3 regions of the Streptomyces sp. NPDC102360 genome follow, and region 1 is predicted to be linked to each of the others. Evidence: riboswitches for the same ligand, from Rfam matches in the RefSeq annotation. Region 1 holds a riboswitch; each other region holds the start of a gene.
What was found. Region 1 has a riboswitch for thiamine pyrophosphate ahead of ACIRHA_RS28790 (thiamine ABC transporter substrate binding subunit). Riboswitches for the same ligand answer to the same signal wherever they lie in the genome.
Positions count from the first base shown of each region.

Region 2: linked by a shared signal. The riboswitch ahead of thiO (glycine oxidase ThiO) and the one ahead of ACIRHA_RS28790 (thiamine ABC transporter substrate binding subunit) in region 1 are both predicted to bind thiamine pyrophosphate.
Region 3: linked by a shared signal. The riboswitch ahead of thiC (phosphomethylpyrimidine synthase ThiC) and the one ahead of ACIRHA_RS28790 (thiamine ABC transporter substrate binding subunit) in region 1 are both predicted to bind thiamine pyrophosphate.

Region 1 covers NZ_JBIWLG010000008.1:248,954-254,299, reverse strand. Annotated here, with positions in the region: gene ACIRHA_RS28795 (ABC transporter permease) at 1-1,648, opposite strand, end outside; gene ACIRHA_RS28790 (thiamine ABC transporter substrate binding subunit) at 1,624-2,706, opposite strand; TPP riboswitch at 2,810-2,915, opposite strand; gene rlmN (23S rRNA (adenine(2503)-C(2))-methyltransferase RlmN) at 2,955-4,061, opposite strand; gene ACIRHA_RS28780 (FxLYD domain-containing protein) at 4,505-4,981, shown strand; gene ACIRHA_RS28775 (hypothetical protein) at 5,226-5,346, shown strand, end outside.
Region 2 covers NZ_JBIWLG010000006.1:408,847-414,192, forward strand. Annotated here, with positions in the region: gene ACIRHA_RS25245 (NAD(P)/FAD-dependent oxidoreductase) at 71-1,303, opposite strand; gene ACIRHA_RS25250 (hypothetical protein) at 1,390-1,731, opposite strand; TPP riboswitch at 1,785-1,898, shown strand; gene thiO (glycine oxidase ThiO) at 1,896-3,089, shown strand; gene thiS (sulfur carrier protein ThiS) at 3,086-3,286, shown strand; gene ACIRHA_RS25265 (thiazole synthase) at 3,294-4,091, shown strand; gene pknB (Stk1 family PASTA domain-containing Ser/Thr kinase) at 4,286-5,346, shown strand, end outside.
Region 3 covers NZ_JBIWLG010000004.1:365,818-371,163, forward strand. Annotated here, with positions in the region: gene ACIRHA_RS19965 (SsgA family sporulation/cell division regulator) at 1-284, shown strand, start outside; gene ACIRHA_RS19970 (YibE/F family protein) at 381-1,718, opposite strand; TPP riboswitch at 1,790-1,961, shown strand; gene thiC (phosphomethylpyrimidine synthase ThiC) at 1,954-3,729, shown strand; gene ACIRHA_RS19980 (hypothetical protein) at 3,796-4,620, opposite strand; gene ACIRHA_RS19985 (metallophosphoesterase) at 4,803-5,346, opposite strand, start outside.

The sequences.
Region 1 (5,346 bases):
GAATCCGTTCAAGGACGAGCAACGAGGCCGCACAGACGACCATCAGCACGGTCGAAAGTGCCATCGCCTGCCCGTAGTTGAGGTCACCGGCCCGCCCGAGCAGCCGGGCCACGGCGACCGGCAGCGTCGGATTGTCGGGTCGCGCGATGAACACGGTCGCCCCGAACTCGCCGAGCGACACGGCGAACGCGAACCCGGCCGCGACGAGCAGCGCCCGCCGCACCATCGGCAGGTCGACCTCCCGCCAGGCCCGCAGCGGCGAGGCCCCGAGCACGGCGGCGGCCTCCCGGAGCCGCCCGTCGACGGCCCGCAGCACCGGAAGCATCGTCCGCACCACGAACGGCACCCCGACGAGCGCCTGCGCGAGCGGCACCAGGATCCACGTGGACCGCAGGTCGAGCGGCGGCTCGTCGAGCGTGATCAGGAACCCGAACCCGACGGTCACCGCCGACACCCCCAGCGGCAGCATCAGCAACGCGTCGAACCCGCGCACGAGCCGCCCTGCACGACGGGTGAGGGCAGCGGCGGCGAGCCCACCGATCACCACGGCGATGGCCGTGGCGGCGAGCGCGTACTCCAGCGAATTCCAGATCGCGTCGATCGGCGGCACGAGGAAGGTCCCGCCGTCGGCGTCCGTGAGCGCCCGAAAATACCCGAACCCGTACCCGCCCGGAGCATCGAGCGAGCGCTCGACGAGCACCCCGAGCGGCAGCACGATCAGCAGGGCGACGGACGCCAGCACGCCGGTGAGGAGCGCCCACTGCCCGGTCCCGCGCGGCCTGCGCGACGTGTGCGCGGCGTCGACGAGCCGCAGCGCGCTCTCCCGCCGCCGCACGGTCCACGCATGAATGCCAAGAATCAGTCCCACGGCGACGAACTGCACGATGGTCAGCACGGCAGCAGTGGACAGATCAAAGATCTGCGCGGTCTGCCGATAGATCTCCACTTCCAGAGTCGAGAACCCGGGCCCGCCGAGGATCTGCACGACACCGAACGACGTGAACGTGAACAGAAAGACCATCAACGAGGCAGCGGCGACCGCGGGACCCAGCGCCGGCAGCGTCACCTTCCGCCAGGCCGCGAACCGCGAGGCGCCGAGCATCCGCGCGGCCTCCTCCTGCCGAGGATCGAGCTGCGCCCACAACCCACCCACGGTCCGCACCACGACCGCGTAATTGAAGAACACATGCGCCAGCAGAATCGCCCACACCGTCGTGTCGAGCCGCACGCCCCACAGCTCGTCGAGCAGCCCGCCGTTGCCGACGAGCGCGAGGAACGCGGTGCCCACGACGACGGTTGGCAGCACGAACGGCACGGTGACGACGGCCCGCAGCACCTGCTTCCCGGGGAACTCGAACCGCGCGAAGACATACGCCCCCGGCAGCGCGATCAGCAGCGTAAGCACGGTCGACGCCACCGCCTGCCACACCGTGAACCACAGCACGTGCCGGATGTCGGACTGCCCGAGCACGTCCAGGATCCGCCCGAGCTGCCAGCCTCCGTCGACATGCAGCCCGCGCTCGACGATCGCGACGACCGGGTAGGCGAAGAACAGCCCGAAGAACACGACGGGCAGGGCCATGAGCCCAAGCCGCGCCGCGTTCCCCCTGCGCTTCTTGACGACTACTTCAGTACGAGCGACGTCCACGACTTCACCCAGTCGTCCCGGTTGTCCGCGATCTTGCGCGGGCTCATGGTCTCGGGATCGTCGATCTTCACCGCGTACTTGGTGTAATCGGCAGGCGCGCTCGCGTTCTTGGTCACGGGGTCGACGAACATGTTGAGCGGCATGTCCTCCTGGAACTTCTTGGAGACCAGGAAGTCGAGCAGCGCCTTGCCGCCCTCATCGTTCTTCGCCCCGTCGAGCAGCCCCGCGAACTCGACCTGCTGGAAACAGGTCCCCTTCGCGACGCCCACCGGCGAGGTCTTCGGCTGCGGATCGGCGAACACGGCCTCGGCGGGCGGCGAGGACGCGTACGACACGACGAGCGGCCGGTCGCCGCCGGCCTTCTTCCCACCGGCGCTCCCGCTGAACTCCTCGTTGTACGCCTGATCCCACCCATCCACGACCTTCAGCCCGTTGGCCTTCAGCTTCTTCCAGTACGGCTGCCAGCCGTCGTCGCCGTACTTCGCGGCGGACCCGAGCAGGAAGCCGAGACCGGGCGACGAGGTGGACGCGTTCTCAGTGACCAACAGATTCTTGTACGCGGGCTTGGCGAGGTCGGCGAAGGAGGCCGGCGGCGCGAGGTCGTGCTTCTTGAAATACGCCTTGTCGTAATTGACGCAGAGCGACCCGGTATCGACGGGAGTAACGCGCTCCTTCCCCTTGTCGAGCCGATACTCGCTCTTCACCTCATCAAGCCCCTTGGCCTTGTACGAGGAGAAGATCCCGTTGTCGAGCGCGCGCGAGAGCAGGGTGTTGTCGACGCCGAAGAAGACGTCGCCCTGCGGATTGCCCTTGGACAGGATCGCCTTGTTGACGGCCTCGCCGGCGTCCCCGTCCTTCAGGACCTTGACCTTGTAGCCAGACTTCTTCTCGAAGTCCTTCAGCACACCCTTCGAGACAGCCCACGAATCGTGACTCACAAGGGTCACGGTCTTGGAGTCCCCGCCCGCGGCACCGGAGCCACCGCCCGATGACCCGCACGCGGACAACGTGACGAGCCCGAGCCCCACGACCACGGCGACGTACGCCTTCTTGCTCACTTGTATTCCTCCTGGGAGTGACCAGGAGAAGACGCGGCCCTGCCCGGAGTCCTCTGGCAGTTCTTCGGCGAGAACGGCCGGGGCTCCGGGCAGGGCGCAACAGCTTGAGTGGTGTCCGAACTTCCTACCCGGAATGACCCGGGCAAGGTCCAGAGGGTCTGCGGCCGATGCCGCACTCTCAGCGCTGTGGCGCTCCCCTGTCGGAATGCAGATTCAGTTGTCGTACTTACTTACTGATGATGGCCAGGCTACCTCTCGGTGGCCGCCAGCTGTCCACAGGCTCCGTCGATCTCCTGGCCACGGGTGTCCCGGATGGTCACGGGGACGCCGTGGGCAGCGATGGCGTTGACGAAGGCCTTCTCGTCCTCGGGCCGCGAAGCGGTCCACTTCGACCCCGGGGTCGGGTTCAAGGGGATCAGATTGACATGGACAGGCTTCCCCTTGAGCATCCGCCCGAGCCGGTCACCACGCCACGCCTGGTCGTTGATGTCCCGGATGAGCGCGTACTCGATGGACAGCCGACGCCCGGACTTCGCGGAGTACTCGAACCCGGCGTCGAGCACCTCGCGCACGTTCCACCGCGTATTGACGGGGACGAGGGTGTCGCGCAGCTCGTCGTCGGGGGCGTGCAGCGAGATCGCGAGCCGGCACTTGAGGCCCTCGTCGGTGAACCGGTTGATGGCGGGCACGAGTCCCACCGTCGACACGGTGATGCCGCGCTGGCTGAGCCCGACCCCGTCCGGCTCCGGGTCGGTGAGCGCGCGAATGGCCTGGATGACCCGCTTGTAGTTGGCGAGCGGCTCGCCCATGCCCATGAACACGATGTTGCTGAGCCGCGCGGGGCCCCCGGGGATCTCCCCGTCCCTCAGCGCCCGCATCCCATCGACAATCTGATGCACGATCTCACCGGTCGACAGATTCCGGTCGAGCCCGGCCTGCCCGGTGGCACAGAACGGACAGTTCATGCCACAGCCCGCCTGCGACGAGATGCACATCGTCACGCGATCCGGGTACCGCATGAGAACGCTCTCCACGAGCGTCCCGTCGAACAGCTTCCACAGCGTCTTGCGCGTGGTGTCCTGGTCGGTCGACAGATGCCGCACGACGGTCATCAGCTCCGGCAGCAACGCCTCCCGCAGCTTCTCGCGCGACCCCGCGGGGATGTCGGTCCACTCCGCGGGATCGTGCGCGTACCGCGCGAAGTAGTGCTGCGAGAGCTGCTTGGCGCGAAACGGCTTCTCACCGATCGCGGCAACGGCTTCCTTCCGCTCAGCAGGCGAAAGATCAGCAAGGTGCCGCGGCGGCTTCTTGGCCCCGCGGGGGGCGACGAACGTCAGTTCTCCGGGCTTAGGCATAGCGGTTCCAGTGTCGCAGATCTACGAGGGTGACCTGAGCCTGAAGCTCCTGCCCCCTGTCATCGTCGGTCACTGTCCGTCGCCCTTGAGCCCCTTCGGACGGCCCACAGGCGGCCCGGCGCCCGACCCGTTTCCCCAGCCCACAGCCCAACCGAGCTCCCATCCCGCAGCCATCCACGGGCCCGCTCCCGACAATGCCGGCCCCGGCCCCACTGCCGGAGCTCCACTGCCAGAGGCATGTTTTTGGGTCGCGACCAGAGCGTGTCTGGGCATCACGTGATTGATCCACAGAGACGGGACTTTGTGCTCCCCGATGAGGGACTTTTGCAGCCTCTGAGCCGGCCACCCGATCCGGAGCATGGAACGTGCCAGCAGGGCTGATGCGCACCTCCGGAGGGTGGCACCCCTGCTGGCTCATTCACGAAGGAGCGCCCCCGATGGGCATGGGTAAGAAGATTGTTTTCGGTGGAGTCGGAACACTGGCGGCCGTCGGCATCATGTCCGCCGTGGTCGGCGGCGGAGGCGACGCCGAGGCCGAAGCCGGAGGCAAGAAGGACAGCTCGTCCAGCTCGACTTCCTCGGCCGGTAAGAAGAGCGACGACAGCCCGCGGACGACGTCGACCAACAAGAACAACGCGCCGAAGGACGACATCAAGATCGGCGAGCCCACCTCCGACGGCTACGGCTCCCTCAAGGCCCCCGTGACGATCACCAACCACACTTCCAAGACCTCCGACTACGACATCGAGGTCGAGTTCCTCGACGCCGACGGCAACCGCATCGAGACCGGCTACGCGCTTGAGACCTCCGTCGCCCCCGACCAGAAGGTCTCCACCAACGCTGACGGCTTCACCGACGACGCCCCGTCGGGCACCATGACCGTGAAGGTCCTCAGCGTCGACCGCTACGCCTCCCTGTAGCCCCGACGGTTTCGGTCAGACCCCCGCCTCCTCATCGGAGGACGGGGGGTCCGTTGTTTCTTGGGAAGCTCGGGTGATCTGGGGGAGGTCGAGCGTCTGAACTGCGAGGGAGCGCTCTGACACCCCCTCGACTCAGCCGACTTCATGCCTGCCGTCCCCCGTGGTTGCCCGGGTGACCAGGCACGGATGTGGCACGGCCCGGAAAGAGATCCCAACGTCGGGAAGTGCGTGGCAACATCGCGTGATGGCTAACGAGTATGTGCGGTTTCAGTCGACCTTGCCTGACGAGCGAGGCCAGTTCAAGGGCGTGTTCGGGCTGGTCAACAACCTTGGCCGCGACGGGCAGCTGACGACTGACCAAGAAC
Region 2 (5,346 bases), on a different contig from region 1:
GCGGATGGACCACGGATCCTCCCGTTTCACCCCGTCCGTCACGCTTTGCCATGCCCTCAAGGAGACGGACTCACGCCACCGCGGACTTCAGCGGGCGGGCCGGGTCCGCGAGGAGCTCCGGGTCGAGCGCGGTCCCCGACTGGATGAGCTTGCGCCCCTGGGCCAGGTCACGCGGCTTGCCGACGGCGAGGACCGCCACCAGTGCGCCGCCATGCAGCCAGCACACCGACCAGGCGGCGCCGGCGGGGTCGCCGCGCCACACCGTCGCGTCGGCGCCCTCGTGGTGCCCGGCGTACTGCACGAACCGGCCGAACTGCTCGGACCAGAAATAGGGCACCGGGTCGTACACCGCCGGGGTCTCGCCGACGATGTTCGCCGCCACCGTGCGCGGCCCCTGCAGCGCGTTGTCCCAGTGGTGGACCATGAGGCGCTCTCCGTAGCGCCCCGAGGGGAACGAGGAGCAGTCCCCCACCGCGTAGACGTCGGGCACGGATGTGCGCAGTCCGTCGTCCGCGAGGACCTCACGGTGGGCGCCCAGCTCGATGCCGGAGCCGGCCAGCCAGCGGGTGGCGGGGCGGGCGCCGATGCCGACGACGACGGCTCCCGCGGGCAGCCGCGTGCCGTCGTCGAGGACCACGGCGTCCGGCTCGATGCGCTCCACGCGCGCGTTGGTGCGCAGTCGGGCTCCCGCGTCGGCGTACCAGGTCGCCATGGGCGCGGCGATCTCGGCGGGCAGCGCCCCGGCCAGCGGCCGCTCGGCGGCCTCCACCACCGTGACCCGGCAGCCGGCCTCACGGGCCGCGGTGGCGAACTCGGCACCGATCCAGCCGGCGCCCACGACCACCACGTCGTGCTGCTCGGCGAGGACGGGCCGCAACCGCTCGGCGTCGTCGAGCGTGCGCAGCAGGTGCACTCCGGGGGCGGACCGCGCGCCCGGCAGCTGGACGGGTTCGGCGCCGGTCGCGACGACCAGCACGTCGTACGGGACCGGCCCTTCGGCCGTGTCGAGCTCGTGGTCGCCGGGCCGCAGCCCGGTCACCTCGCGGCCCAGCTCAAGGGTGACGCCAAGCGCCTCGAAGTCCACGTCGAAGGCCGAGCCCTCGGCCTTGCCGAGCAGCACCGCCTTGGACAGCGGAGGCCGGTCGTACGGCTGGTGGGGTTCGGCGCCGAGGAGCGTGACCGCGCCGGTGAAGCCCTGTTCGCGCAGCGCGACCGCGGTCTGCACACCGGCCATGCCCGCGCCCACGATGACGACGTTCCGCTGCCCCGAAGGCGCTCCGCTCCCGCTCAGCTGCTCACTCACGGAAGCAACCTTAGGCACCTGGTCTTTCGTCGGTCAGCGATGCGGACCACTCCGACACCGTGACGTCCTCCACACACGCCGGCGGTTTAGCCCGCGAGCTCCTCGACCACGCTGGTGCCGCTGCCGTCCTGCGACTCCCACTCCCAGGTCTCGTCGAGGCGCACCCGGCCGTCGGGGAGCTCGGAAACGGTCGAGACGCAGTGTCCGGAGGAGGTGGTCCCGTCGGTCTTCAGCTGGACGTAGCGGAAGTCGATCTCGTCACCGGAGCGCGTGCCCACAAGGTGCCCCTGCACGACATCGCCGCCTACGTAGTCGGCCGAAATGCGGCCGTCGCTCTCCCGGTACGTGAAGCGGGTGCGCGTGCCCACCTGACCAGCAGCCTGGTCGGCAACGGGGGACATCACGAGACCGTCGAGAGATCGGGGCACTGGTTCGAGGCTCCCTTACTGGGGGTCGCGGTGAACGGCTAGGGTGGCCAACGTAGAGCACTCGCGGGAGCCCGTACGCAGCGGGCTGAGAGGGAGGCTGGAGCGGCCTTCGACCGTACGAACCTGATCCGGGTCATACCGGCGAAGGGAGGGGCTTGACGCCCATGTCGTCGACGCCATCCGTTCATTCGCAATCCGTTCGCTCGCACACCTGCGACGTCCTCGTCGTCGGTGGCGGCATCATCGGTCTGGTCACCGCTTGGCGGGCCGCGCAGCGCGGCCTGACCGTCGCGGTCGCGGACCCCGAACCCGGCGGCGGGGCCGCCCAGGTGGCGGCCGGAATGCTGGCCGCCGTCACCGAACTCCACCACGGCGAGCAGACGTTGCTCGGCCTGAACCTGGAGTCCGCGCGCCGCTACCCGGACTTCGCGACCGAGCTGTCCGAGGCCACCGGGCAGGACCTCGGCTACCGCGCGTGCGGCACGCTCGCGGTCGCGCTCGACTCCGACGACCGCGCCCACTTGCGTGAACTGCACGCGCTGCAAACGAAGTCCGGGCTCGACGCGGAGTGGCTGTCGGGCCGCGAATGCCGCCGCCTCGAACCGATGCTCGCCCCGGGCGTACGCGGCGGACTGCGCGTCGACGGGGACCACCAGATCGACCCGAGGAGGCTCGCGAGCGCCCTCGTGACGGCCTGCGAGCGCTCCGGCGTGACCTTCCACAGGTTGTGGGCCGAAAGGCTCTGTGTCGTCCGCGACCGGGCGAGCGGCGCGGTCCTCGCCGACGGCACCGAACTCGCCGCCGGCCAGGTGGTGCTGGCGGCGGGCAGCCGCGGCGGACAGCTCGCGGGTGTGCCCGACGCGGTGCTGCCGCCCGTGCGCCCCGTCAAGGGCCAGGTGCTGCGCCTGACGGTACCGAAGCGGTACGCGCCCTTCCTCAGCCGCACGGTCCGGGCGGTCGTCCGCGGCGGCAGCCTCTACCTGGTGCCGCGCGTCAACGGCGAGCTGGTCGTGGGCGCCACCAGCGAGGAACTCGGCTGGGACACCACGGTCACCGCGGGAGGCGTCTACGAACTCCTGCGCGACGCCCACGAACTCGTCCCCGGCATCACCGAACTCCCGCTCACCGAGACCCGCGCGGGCTTGCGCCCCGGTTCCCCCGACAACGCCCCGCTCCTCGGCCCGACCGCCCTGCCCGGCCTCCTCCTGGCGACCGGCCACTACCGCAACGGCGTGCTCCTGACGCCGATCACCGGCGACGCCATGGCGCACGCCCTGACCACTGGTGAACTCCCGGAAGAGGCCCGCCCGTTCACGCCGAAACGCTTCGGCACAGCCCTCGTGGAGCAGCCCGTATGAACGTCCACGTCAACGGCGAGCCGCGCACGGTGACCGCGGGCATCACGCTCGACCTCCTCGTCACCACGCTCACCACCGCGCCCAAGGGCGTCGCCGCCGCCCTCAACGAAACCGTCGTCCCGCGCACCCAATGGCCCGCCACGGCGCTCTCCGAAGGAGATCGCGTCGAGGTCCTCACGGCCGTACAAGGAGGCTGAACCGTCCATGGCCGACGACACTTTCGTCCTCGGGGGCGACCCGTACTCCTCGCGTCTGATCATGGGCACGGGCGGGGCGCCCAGTCTCGACGTCCTGGAGCGCTCTCTTGTGGCCTCCGGGACCGAACTCACCACCGTGGCGATGCGCCGCGTGGACGCGAGCGTGCACGGCTCGGTGCTCTCCGTCCTGGAGAAGCTGAACATCCGGGTGCTGCCGAACACGGCCGGCTGCTTCACCGCGGGAGAGGCGATCCTGACGGCCCGCCTCGCGCGCGAGGCACTCGGCACGGACCTGGTGAAGCTCGAGGTCATCGCCGACGAGCGCACCCTGCTGCCCGACCCGATCGAGCTGCTCGACGCGGCCGAGGCCCTGGTGGACGACGGCTTCACCGTCCTTCCCTACACGAACGACGACCCGGTCCTGGCCCGCAAACTGGAGGACGTCGGCTGTGCGGCGATCATGCCGCTCGGCTCCCCCATCGGTTCGGGGCTCGGCATCCGCAACCCGCACAACTTCCAGCTGATCACCGAGCACGCGCGCGTGCCGGTGATTTTGGACGCGGGTGCGGGCACGGCGTCCGATGTGACGCTCGCCATGGAGCTGGGCTGTGCGGGTGTGATGCTCGCCTCTGCGGTGACCCGCGCGCAGGAGCCGGTTCTCATGGCCGAGGGCATGCGGCACGCGGTGGAGGCGGGGCGCTTCGCGTACCGGGCCGGGCGCATCCCGAAGCGTCACTTCGCGGAGGCCTCCTCGCCTACGGAGGGGCGGGCGCGGCTCGATCCGGAGCGGCCGGCGTTCGTGTGACCCGAGCCGGGGTTGCGGTCGCGGGGCTCTGCCCCGGACCCCGCGGCCTCTCGTCCAAGAGCGGGGCTTGAAAAGGACCCCGCGGCCTCTCGTCCAAGAGCGGGGCTTGAAGGTGGTCACAGGTCTGCTGCAGTACGGCCCCGGCCTCGCGGCAGGAGAGCTGGGTGTCGGTGGCTCCTCGTACACTCGCCTGCGTGGACACGACCCTTCAGGACCCGTTGCTCGGGCACGTGCTCGACGGCCGGTACCGCGTCGACGCACGCATCGCGGTCGGCGGGATGGCCACGGTCTACCGGGCCGTGGACACCCGCCTCGACCGCGTGCTCGCGCTCAAGGTGATGCACCCCTCGCTGGCCGCCGACGTCTCGTTCGTGGACCGTTTCATCCGCGAGGCCAAGTCGGTGGCCCGCCTCTCGCACCCCAACGTCGTGGGGGTGTACGACCAGGGCACCGACGGCGCGTACGTGTATCTGGCGATGGAGTACGTGGCCGGCTGCACCCTGCGCGACGTGCTGCGTGACCGGGGAGCGCTGCGGCCCCGCGCCGCCCTCGACATCCTGGAGCCGGTCCTCGCCGCGCTGGGAGCGGCCCACCGCGCGGGCTTCGTGCACCGCGACATGAAGCCGGAGAACGTCCTTATAGGGGACGACGGCCGGGTCAAGGTGGCGGACTTCGGCCTGGTCCGCGCGGTGGACACGGTCACGAACACGACGGGGGCGGTCCTCGGCACGGTCTCGTACCTGGCGCCCGAGCAGATCGAGAACGGCACGGCGACGCCGAGCGTGGACGTCTACGCGTGCGGTGTCGTGTTCTACGAAATGCTCACAGGCGGCAAGCCGCACGCGGGCGAGTCCCCCGCCCAGATCCTCTACAAGCACCTCCACGAGGACGTGCCCCCGCCCTCGGCGGCGGTCCCCGGCCTCCCCTTCGAGCTCGACGAGCTGGTCGCGTCGGCGACGGCGCGCACCCCCGAGGTGCGCCCGCACGACGCCGTGGCGCTCCTCGCGCAGGCCAGGGGCGCCCGGTCGGCGCTCACCGACGCCCAGTTGGACGCGGTGCCGCCACAGGCCCGCGATACGGAGTATGTGGGGGCCGACGACCGTACGAGCGTGATCCCGCGCGCGGTGGGCACGCCCGTACAGCTGCCGCTGCCCACGGACGCCGCGGACCAGGCGCAGCTCAACCGGACGAGCCGCCTGGAGATGCCACCGCCTCCGCCCCTGGCCCCCGGACCGGCTCACGGCAGCGGTCGTGG
Region 3 (5,346 bases), on a different contig from region 1:
TCGTCGACGGGGTCAACGGGGCGAGTGGCGAAGGGGACGTACAGGTCACACCGGTGGAGCGGGTGGGTGGCGCCGTCGGCGAGATGCCGGGAGAGGTGCACATCAGGCTCCAGGTCGGTGCGGATCAGGCCCTGTTCAGGGCCGGGGTCGCACCGCTCATCGCGTTCCTCGACCGGACGGACAAGCTCGTCCCGCTGGGCCAGGAGGAGACGGGCGTGGACTTCGAGTCCGACCTCGACGAGGCCCTCGACCGGATTCTCGCCGAGGAGCAGAGCGCGGGCTGACTCCCCATCGGCTCGCACAGATGTATCCGGGCCATATGCATAGGGGCCAGACGTAACGCTTCAGCAGCACGGTGCACCCGAGCAGTTCCGCGCCTTTCAGCGTTTACGCCGCCGGCCTCGGCCTGCGCGCCCAGGAGCGGGAGCGTCCATCGCGGGCTCCCGCGTCTCCGGGCGGTCGGCGGAGACCACGAGCGCGGCCAGCGCGGTGGTCACCGGCACCGAGGCGACGAGGCCGATCGAGCCGACCAGCGTACGCACGATCTCCTCGGCCACCAGCTCACTGTTGGCCACGTCGGCGACGCTGCTCTGCGCGATCGAGAAGAGCAGCAGCAGCGGCAGCGCGGCACCCGCGTAAGCCAGGACGAGTGTGTTGACGACGGATGCGATGTGGTCGCGCCCGATGCGGATCGCCGCCCGGTACAGGGCGCGCCGGCCCAGCGTCGGGTTCGCCTCGTGCAGCTCCCACACGGCAGAGGTCTGCGTGACCGTCACGTCGTCGAGCACACCGAGCGAGCCGATGATGACGCCGGCGAGCAGCAGACCGCTCATGTCGATGTCCGGGTACAGGCCGTGGATCAGCCCCGTGTTGTCGTCGGTGTTGCCCGTCAGGGCCGCCCAGCCGATGAACAGCGAGCCCAACAGGCCGATCAGCAGCAGGGAGACGAGGGTGCCGAGCACGGCGACGGAGGTTCTGGCCGTCAGGCCGTGACACATGTAGAGCGCGATCAGCATGATCGCGCTGGCTCCGACCACCGCGACGACCAAGGGGTTCGACCCCTGCAGAATCGCGGGCAGGATGAAGAACGTCAGCACCATAAAGCTGATCGCGAGCGCGACGAGAGCCATGACGCCGCGCATCCGGCCCACCACGACCACGGCCAGGGCGAAGATTCCGGCCAGCAGCACCATCGGAACCTTGCGGTTCACATCGGTGACCGAGTACTGCAGCTCCTTCGGTGCGTCGGGCGCGTAGGCGGCGATCACCTTCTGGCCCTCGTGCAACTGCCGCGGTGAATCCGGCTGGACGACCTCGGTGAACGTACGGCCCTCGTCCTTGCCGCTGTCGATCCGGATCGTCGCGTTCTCACAGGTGCCACCGGTCTTCTGCTCGCCCGTGGTGCCCTGTTGCGCCGTGGGGTCCCCGGTGGGGCTCTGCCCCTGGGCGTGCACGGACGAGCAGTCGACCTTCTCGACCCGGGTGACCGTGGCCTGCTGCGTCTGCCGGTCGAAGCCGACACCGCTGCGCTCGTGCGGCGGGGCGCCGCCCGGCCAGAGCACCGCGAGGCCCACGACGACCGCGAGCGAGAACGGGATCAGGACGGCCGCGATCACTTTGCGCAGGTGCCGCGAGACAGGCGCCGCTGGGCCATGGCTGTGGGAGTGCCCATGCGGCGGGTGGGACGGCGGAGCTGAGGGCTGCTGGCTGGTGGTCACCGCCCGATCATCGCAAGAACGGAGGGGGCCCTCTGGTCAACGCGGCGTACGTCACGTTAGCGTGGAGGCGCTTTTGCCATCGCGGGAGCTCGGAGCACCGGGCTGAGAGGGCGCTGACCTTCGTCCCAGCGCGTTTCACGTGAAACAGCGTGGAGTTGCGTGACCAGGGGGCGGATATCGCTGCGTCGACCGCTGAACCTGTTACCGGGTAATGCCGGCGTAGGGAGTAGGTCTCATGACCACAACGGACGCGCACACGCCTGCCTCCAGCTCGACCGCGGAGGCCGGCCAGTCCATCGGCTGGCACAAGGGGTACATCAGGGGCTCGCGCCCCGACCTCCAGGTGCCGGTCCGTCAAGTGCACCTCACCAATGGGCAGTCGGTGACGCTGTACGACACCTCAGGTCCGTACACCGACCCGACTGTCGACACCGATGTCCGCCGCGGTCTCGCGCCGCTGCGGGAGAACTGGATCATCGCCCGCGGCGACACCGAGGAGTACGCGGGTCGCCCCGCCCGTCCCGAGGACGACGGCATCAAGCACACGTCGCCGCGCGGCGGCCTGCGCAACCTCGATGCGGTCTTCCCCGGCCGCCCGCGCCAGCCGCGCCGCGGCCGGGACGGCCGGGCCGTGACCCAACTCGCGTACGCGCGCCGGGGGGAGATCACCCCGGAGATGGAGTACGTGGCCATCCGGGAGAACGTCGCGCCGGAGGTCGTGCGCGAGGAGATCGCGGCGGGCCGGGCCGTGCTGCCCGCGAACGTCAACCACCCGGAGATCGAGCCGATGATCATCGGCAAGCGTTTCCTGGTGAAGGTCAACGCCAATATTGGCAACTCGGCCGTGACGAGCTCCATCGAGGAGGAGGTGGACAAGATGACCTGGGCGACCAAGTGGGGCGCCGACACGGTCATGGACCTCTCCACCGGCCGCAACATCCACACCACGCGCGAGTGGTTGCTGCGCAACTCCCCCGTCCCGATCGGCACCGTGCCGCTCTACCAGGCACTCGAAAAGGTCGACGGCAAGGCCGAGGAATTGTCCTGGGAGGTCTACAAGGACACCATCATCGAGCAGGCCGAGCAGGGCGTGGACTACATGACGGTCCACGCGGGCGTCCGTCTCCCGTTCGTCCCGATGACCGCCGACCGCAAGACCGGCATCGTCTCCCGCGGCGGCTCGATCATGGCCGCGTGGTGCCTCGCGCACCACAAGGAGAGCTTCCTCTACGAGCACTTCGAGGAGCTCTGCGAGATCCTCGCGGCGTACGACGTCACATACTCGCTCGGTGACGGCCTGCGTCCCGGCTCCATCGCGGACGCCAATGACGAGGCGCAGTTCGCGGAGCTGCGGACGCTCGGCGAGCTGAACTCCATCGCCAAGCGTCACAACGTGCAGACGATGATCGAGGGCCCGGGGCACGTCCCGATGCACAAGATCAAGGAGAACATCGACCTCCAGCAGGAGATCTGCGAGGAGGCGCCGTTCTACACGCTCGGCCCGCTGACCACCGACATCGCCCCGGCGTACGACCACATCACGTCCGGGATCGGCGCCGCGATGATCGCCTGGTGGGGCACGGCGATGCTCTGCTATGTCACGCCGAAGGAGCACCTGGGCCTGCCCAACCGCGACGACGTGAAGACCGGTGTCATCACGTACAAGATCGCGGCGCATGCGGCGGACCTCGCCAAGGGCCACCCGGACGCGCAGGCCTGGGACGACGCGCTCTCCGACGCGCGCTTCGAGTTTCGCTGGGAGGACCAGTTCAATCTGGCGCTCGACCCGGACACGGCGCGGGAGTTCCACGACGAGACGCTGCCGGCGGAGCCCGCGAAGACGGCGCACTTCTGCTCGATGTGCGGGCCGAAGTTCTGCTCGATGAAGATCTCGCAGGACATCCGGCGCGAACACGGCACCACGTCCTCGGAGATCGAGGAGGGCATGGAGCAGAAGTCGAAGGAGTTCGCGCAGGCCGGCAATCGCGTGTATCTGCCGATCGCCGACTGACGGCATGACGGTGGGGCCCCTCTTGCGCGTGGGGGCCCCAACGTCGGCCCGGTGGCCGCCGGAGGGTCAGTCCGGCTGGTGGTCCGGGCCGCCGAAGTCCGGGCTGGAGAAGTCCGGGCTGGAATAGCCGGCGCGCTGGCCCGTGGCCGTGCCGCCGCCGTCGGGGCTGCTGAACCCCGGCCTGTTGTAGCCGAGTTGCGGCATGCGCCCGCCGGAGCCACCGCGGCCCCCGAGGTGCGAGCCGCCGCCCGCCGAGGGATCCGCCAGGGCGTCCCGCAGGAACGGCAGGATGCCCCGGTCCAGGAGCGCGACGCGCCAGGCTTCCCTGGCCTGCTTCACTTCCTCGCTCGCCTCGCCGTGCGCGCTCGCCTGGAGCGACGTCGACCCATTGCGCAACGCCGCGATCAGCAGGCAGACGGCCGCGACGAGAATGCTCGCCGCGGTGATCGCGCCGAAGACCCAGCCGAAGGTGCGCAGGGTCCTGGCGAACCCCGGCACCGGGTTGAGCATGCTCAGGACGTAGCCGACGATCAGGAAGATCAGGGCTGCGGTCCCGGCCAGGACCGGGACGAGCACGACGGCGACCGCGGCGACGCCCGGCCCCGTGCTCTCCCCGCTGGAGTTGCCTCCTTCGCGTAGCGGACGCAGGAGCCGCGGCGTGGAGCGCAGTTCCTCGCGGACCTTGACGTAGCGCTGGTACTCGTCGGCGGCCGCCGTGTTGATCAGCGCGGCGGCGCCGAGCGCCATGGTGCGCAGCTGTTCGGGGTTGAGCCGCTGGCCCACGGCGGCGAGTTCAGGCCGATTCGGTGCGGTACGCAGCGCGTCATCGAGGAGCCGCTCGAACTCGGGACGGTCCTCGTTCAGCAAATGCGGAGCGCTGTTCATGTGCATCCCCCGATGCTCCGTAGGGCTTGGTGGCCCGCATGGGTGCGAGCCGTCGGGCAGAAACGGAGGGGAGCCTGCTACGGATAAGCCGATGGTAGAGCTGTCACGGCACGCGGTGACAGGGGGTTTCCGGAAATTGGCCAGACGGCCGGTCGGATCCTCCGCTTTCGCGTCTGCCCCGCGAAGTCTCAGATATCCATGGGCAGTTGCTGGACGAGGAGTTTTCCAGCCATGGTCACGCCGCCGTCCATGGCGATGGCCAGGCCGTTCGCGTACACATGCGGTCCCTCGACGGGGGGCCTGCTGTCCTCGCTGTCCCCGTCCTCCCCACCGACCTCGCCGAGCAGGTACGGGATCGGGCTGTGGCCGTGCACGATGCGCGAGCCGCCGTAGGCGTCGAGGAGCTGCCGCGCGGCGCTGGGCCCCGACTCCTCGTCCTTGAACGCGAACCGCTTGGTGAATTTGCGGAACAGGTCCCAGCACTCGTCCGCGTCATTGCGCGTGAGGGTCTCACGCACCGTGTCGTTGACGGCCTCGATGGAATCGCCGTAGTCGAGATACGCGGTGGTGTCCGAGTGCGTGAGCAGGTGGTCGTCCTCGATCTCGATCGCGTCGAGCCGGGACATCCACTGCAGGTGCACGTCCTGAAGGCGGTCCATGTCGGCCTTCTGCCCGCCGTTGAGCAACCAGGCCGCCTGGAACGTGGCTGTGCCCGCACCGGAGTTCACGGGC